DNA from 2 places in the Chryseobacterium scophthalmum genome. Region 2 is predicted to be linked to the other one. Evidence: riboswitches for the same ligand, from Rfam matches in the RefSeq annotation. Region 2 holds a riboswitch; the other holds the start of a gene.
The links. A riboswitch is a leader RNA that binds a small molecule or an ion and turns the genes downstream of it on or off. The one in region 2 is predicted to bind S-adenosylmethionine.
Positions count from the first base shown of each region.

Region 1 (3,212 bases), 110 kb from region 2:
CTCACCAAGAGGTTCTTACAATGGATCTTGCATTAGATGATACTTGGTACAGGGTTTATTATTTCCCAATAGTTAATAATAAAAATACAGCAGTAACAACAGATGATACAAGAGATATTTATTTGTCTATACAAAGATTGTATTAATTAAATTACTTACGAAACTAAGTTCGGTTTAAACATTTGTTTAAACCGAACTTTTTTATTTTAGCAATAAATTAAATTTTCTACAATTTATGATTGTGTAAACATATATTATTTTAAACTCAAAACTGCCAATCGATATCCTTCCATTCCAAAGCCGGACAAAACTGCATCCGTACAAGCTGCCGTTACAGATTTCTGCCTAAATTCTTCTCTTTTGTAAATATTACTGATGTGAACTTCTACTTTCTGTTTCTGAATATTCTTTAAACAATCCGCAATTGCATAAGAGTAATGTGTGAAAGCTCCGGGATTAATAACAACTGCATCAAAATCATCTACCTGAAGCCTGTTAATCAGTTCTCCTTCAATATTCGACTGATAATAATTCAATTCATGAGCGGGAAATTCAGACTTTAATTTTTCTAAATACTCTTCCATAGAAACACTACCGTAAATTTCGGGCTCTCTCGTGCCTAACAGATTGAGATTAGGACCATTTATAATTAAAACTTTCATAGTATAAATTTAGAAAGTTTTTTTAATAAGTCGAAAGCTTTTCTATTTTAAATCATTTTTTAGAATTGCATTATTTTTAATGATATTTATCATATTTGAGAATTTGATAATCTTTATAACCCCCTATTTTAGTGTTTTTTAAGAATGTATTAAGTTAATTTTTATTAAATAATAATTTAAAATCATAAAGTCTACTTGTTTTGTAGACTAATTGTTTTTAGATTTGCAAACATATTTCGATCGGCTTATAAAGAAAGATGGAGGGAACTGACCCTGTGAAGTCTTAACAACCTGCTCTTTGCAAGGTGTTACATTCAGCCTTTAAAGGAAAAATAAGCAATTGGTTAATCGTATTTATCGATGCCCTTTGCTGTCTTTTCTGCAAAGGGTTAATTTTTAAAATTTGATAAATGAAATGAGTTATGATTAACAAAAATTTAATTAATTCTAAAGCTTGGATTCCACCTGTTGCAGTATTTTTCTTAGGAATAATCAACATTCATGGTCAGGAAGCAAAAAAAGATACACTTCGCGAACAAGATATAGATGAAGTAGTAGTTGTTGCTTACGGAAAAGCGAAAAAAACAAGTTACACAGGCTCTGTGGCAACGATTTCGAGCGAAAAAATAAATAACAGACCCGTTACCAATATTACCAAAGCTTTGGAAGGACAGGTTCCTGGTCTTCAGGCGGTAAGTGCTTCAGGACAACCGGGTGCAACGGCATCTATCCGTATTCGTGGAATTGGCTCGGTGAGTGCTTCAAGTAATCCTTTGTTTGTCGTAGACGGAATTCCTTTTGACGGGAATATCAATTCGATAAGTCCCAATGATATTGAATCGATCAGTGTTTTGAAAGATGCTACGGCAAGTTCACTATATGGTTCAAGAGCAGCGAATGGAGTAATTATTATTACAACAAAATCCGGAAAAAAGGGTGAGGCAAAAGTGAATTTTAATATCAGTCAGGGTTTTTCTACCAGAGCGGTTAAAGATTACGAGCAGGTAAATACAGATCAGTATTTTCAGTTGTACTGGGAAGCTTTGAGAAATGGCTACAAATCGAGTCAGGTTACTTCTCAACAGGCGGCGCAAATGGCGAGTGATAATTTAGTTTCTGCTTTAGGAATCAATCCTTATGGTTCAGGTTACGCAAAACCAGTGGGGACCGATGGAAAACTTTTGTCAGGAGCTAATGCTTTATGGAACGACGACTGGAGAGATATTCTTCAGAGAGTTGCAGCAAGAAGTCAGGTAGATTTAGATTTCAGTGGCGGAAGTGAAAAGAGCAACTATTTCTTTTCATTAGGGTACCTTGATGATAAAGGAATTGCTATTGGATCAGGCTTTACAAAATACAGTACAAGACTTAAAATAAACTCTGAAGTCAAAAAATGGTTAACTGTTGGTGCTAATTTAAGTTATACCAACAGTCTTCAGGAAGCGCCGCCTTCTTCAGATTCCAGAACGGATAATATCATTAATGCAGCAAGAGTAATTCCTTCTTTTTATCCTTATTACGAAAGAAATGCAGACGGAAGTCACCGGTTAGATGCCAATGGAAATTATATCTACGACTTTGGAAAATACCGTCCTACAAGTGCTTTGCAAAATCAAAATGCTGCGGCAACATTACCTTTAGATAAAAATGAAAACCGTGAAGATAACTTTTCAGGAAAAGGATTTTTAGACTTTACTTTCTTACCGGAATTAAAGTTTAAATCTAGCTTTTCTGTTGATTTGGTTAATTACAACGGTCACTTTTATTCCAATCCTTTGATAGGGCAAGGAAGCGAAATCGGTGGTTCGGTAACAAAAACAAATTCAAGAACGCTGTCTTATACAACCAGTAATATTTTGACTTTTGATAAAAAATTCAACCAGCATCACTTTAATATTTTAGCGGGACAGGAATTTTATCATTACGAATTTCAAACCATCTCAGGAAACAGAAGTCAATTTTCACTTCCATATTACTATGAGCCAGATGCAGCAGCTTTGTTAGGAGGATTTAGCGGAAGCAGCGATAAACTAGGTTTGTTAAGTTATTTAGGAAAAGCGGAATATGATTTTAAAAATAAATATTTCATTTCCGGATCGGTAAGAGCAGATGGTTCTTCAAGATTTTCACCTGAAAACAGATGGGGAACTTTCTGGTCAGTTGGTGGTTCATGGAAAGCTTCGAGCGAAAATTTCATTAAAGATTTGAATATTTTTGATCAGTTGACGCTTCGTGCAAGTTACGGAGGTCAGGGAAATGATAAGTTGAGTACGTATTATGCCTACCAAAGTTTGTACACATTTTATAATAATCTAGGTGAAGGCGGTACGGTTGCAAGCAGACTTCCTACTCCGGATCTGAAGTGGGAAACCAATCTCAACTTAAATGTAGGATTAGAATTTGCCATTCTGAAAAACAGAATCAAAGGTAATGTAGAATATTTCCAGCGTCAAAGTAAAGATCTTTTGTTTGATATGCCTTTGGCTCCATCAGTTGGTTTCAGCGGTTATCAGGCGAATATTGGAGAATTAAAAAACACAGGTTTTGAAT
Region 1 covers NZ_FSRQ01000002.1:770,994-774,205, forward strand. Annotated here, with positions in the region: gene BUR17_RS20900 (hypothetical protein) at 1-146, shown strand, start outside; gene BUR17_RS13730 (type II 3-dehydroquinate dehydratase) at 255-662, opposite strand; SAM riboswitch class I at 905-1,001, shown strand; gene BUR17_RS13735 (SusC/RagA family TonB-linked outer membrane protein) at 1,085-3,212, shown strand, end outside.
Region 1: another riboswitch for S-adenosylmethionine. It lies ahead of BUR17_RS13735 (SusC/RagA family TonB-linked outer membrane protein); the one in region 2 lies ahead of BUR17_RS21250 (alpha/beta fold hydrolase).

Region 2 (3,212 bases):
GGCATTGAGATGATGTCTTTATTGTGAAGATGTTCCCATTCTGTATTTCTTACATAATGATTAAAATCTCTCGGAGCTTCATAATTAGGGTCGCCTTTCAGCCATTTTCCTACATTATAATGATAGAATTGTTTGTTCCAAAGAAGTCCTGCAAAAGCTTGTCGCTGCACATTTTTTTCATCGTCATTAAATATATCCTGCTGAATTTCATCGTAAAATTCATTCGCTTCATTAATTCTTGCATTAAAAATATCATCAAACTGATAAAAAGCATCATCCATATCATACGGTGACAACCTGAATTCAAAAACTTCAGATTGACCTCCTTCGATAATTTCATCAATGATGAAGGCTGCTTTTGTACCCTTTCTTTCAGGATTTACAGTATTTTGCTGATGAATAATATAATCGTTGATTCCATCTTTATAGTAAGTATTTTCAACAGACGGAGTGCCATGAAGTTTAGGATGATTGGTTTCATTCTCACAGAAAACCTGTTCTGCATTTTTATTTTTTGAATAAAACTTTTTAATAGGAATACTGTCGTGAACCACATTGATGCAGCCTTCTTTTCCTCTTTCTACCTGACCTTTGTATTCATTATAACCCCATTTCCAGTTATTTCTAAACCAAGTTGTAGGTAAAATAACAATCGGGGCAGCTTGGTTACTTCGGTTACAGACCGTAACACGAATTAAGATATCATGAGCATCAGATTTACAGTAGTCTATGAAAATATCGAAATATTCATCTTTATCAAAAATTCCGGTATCGAAAAGTTCATATTCAGGTTCTTTTTTGGTGCGTCTTGCATTTTCTGCTACAATTTCGTCGTATGGAAATTCGTTGATAGGATATTTGTACACCATTTTCATATAGCTGTGAGTAGGTGTATTATCAAGATAGTAGAAAATTTCTTTAATATCTTCTCCGTGATTTCCCTGCGGATTGCTCAAGCCGAAAAGACGTTCTTTTATTCTTTTATCTTTTTTATTCCAAAATGAGAGAGCAAAACAAAAAAGTTGTTTGGTATCCGAAATCCCCGCGATTCCTTCTTCTCCCCATCGATACGTGTGGCTTTCTGCAATATCGTGGTTGGCAAAATGCCAAGCATTTCCGTTGGGGCTGTAGTCTTCACGCACATTTCCCCATTGTCTGTTGCTTACATAAGGTCCCCAGTTTTTCCAGTCTTTATCTTGTAATCTTTGCTTTTCGATATTCATTTTCAGCCATTTTCATTGCTAAGTTAATTTTTTTGATAAATAATTCCAATTTTTTTAATCTGAATAATTATTAACAACCTTCTCAAAACCCTGCTGCGATTACGTTTGGTATTATTTGTTAATTTTTTTTAATTTTTAAAATAAAAAGTTTTATCTTTGCACCATTCGTTCATTTACATATTGAAAATGTTATCAAGAAAGGTTGAGGGATTAGACCCTGTGAAACCTTAGCAACCCTTTGCGCAAGCAGAGAAGGTGCTACGTTCTACCAAATAAATTTATTTTGGACAGATAACTTACTGAAGTTCTTTTCAGCCATTCTTCTCATGGCATTTTCAAATTTATTTTTAATAATATATAATTTGAAAACAGAACTGCAACATATTAATTTTTTGTACAAAACCGATTCTCAGAGAGAATATCATATCCCGTTAAGCTACCAGCTTTTTGGGAAAGAACTCTTTTCAGCACCCATCATTTTGATAAATCATGCCTTAACCGGAAACTCGAATGTTGCCGGAGAAAAAGGTTGGTGGAAACAACTGATTGGCGAAAATCAGGTAATTGATACAAATAAATATACTGTACTCTGCTTCAATATTCCCGGAAATGGATATGACGATTTTTTTATTGACGAATATTCAGATTTTACCCCTTCAGATATTGCAAATATATTTCTGAAAGGTCTTGAATCTTTAAATATTAAAAACATATACGCTCTGATTGGAGGATCTTTAGGAGGTGGAATCGGTTGGGAAATGCTTTCGAAAAAACCTGATTTAGCTGAAATTTTTATTCCGATTGCCTGTGATTCTAAAACTCATGATTGGTTGCATGCTCAATGTCTCGTTCAGAAATTTTTATTAAATGGAAATGAAGAACCGTTGCAAAAAGCCAGAGTCCATGCAATGTTGTGCTACAGAACGCCTCAGTCTTTAAACGAAAGATTTCAAAATAAATTTAATCATGAAAAACAACAGTTAGAATCTGAAGACTGGCTGACTTATCATGGTAAATCTCTTGCCGAAAGATTTAGTTTAAAATCTTATCAACTGATGAATCATTTACTAATGAATATTAATGCAAACGAAAATATGTTAAAGAAAATTCAGGCACGAATGCACATGATCTCTGTAGATACAGATCTATTTTTTCCTGCCTCTGAAATCAGAAGCGGCTTTGAAAAGCTAAAGGAAAATAAAGAAGATGTTTTCTATCACGAGATCAAATCAGTTCATGGGCACGATGCCTTCTTAATGGAATACAGTCAATTAAATAATATCATAAATAACATTTTGTAGGAAAAAAAGAGTTTAAGGTAACTCTGTCTTATAAAAAAAATAAAAAAGGTTACAGATGAAAAGTAATGCAAACGAAATAAAATTTTTAAAGAACAGATCGATCATCAAATTTGAAGGAGAAGATTTTTTAGGTGAAATAGGGATTGATGGAAGAGTGTTTAAAGCGCTTACATTTGCGCGTATCAGTGTAGGAATAATTTCTCAACAGGCGGTAGAAAACGGATTGTCAATTTTGGTACACGAAGATGATTCTGAAAAAGCAGTAAACTGTCTTATCGAAGAGTTTGCTACGGAAAGAAAATCAGGAAAAGTTACCCAGATTTATAGTATCAACAATGTTTCTGTTATTGGTTTTGTGGCAGAGGATTTAAATAAAATACTTTCTGAACTGGCAAGAAATAACGTTTTTCCATTGTTGTTAAACCAGAATTCAAGCGAGAAACGTATCAATATTGTTGTGACATCTTCTCAGGATGAGAAAACTAAAAATATCATTGAATCTGAAATTTTCAAAAAACCAAAAACAGTTCACTTGGCAATTATCGGTCACGGAAATGTGGGGAAAACGTTGATAGAACAGGTTTTACATTCTTCGGAAGAAATTAAAAGAAGAAAAAATATACATCTGAAAGTAGTTGCTGTTGCTAATTCAAGAAAAATTGCTTTCAACAAAAAAGGATTTGACAAC
Region 2 covers NZ_FSRQ01000002.1:881,664-884,875, forward strand. Annotated here, with positions in the region: gene BUR17_RS14330 (MGH1-like glycoside hydrolase domain-containing protein) at 1-1,223, opposite strand, end outside; SAM riboswitch class I at 1,410-1,521, shown strand; gene BUR17_RS21250 (alpha/beta fold hydrolase) at 1,586-2,524, shown strand; gene BUR17_RS21255 (ACT domain-containing protein) at 2,580-3,212, shown strand, end outside.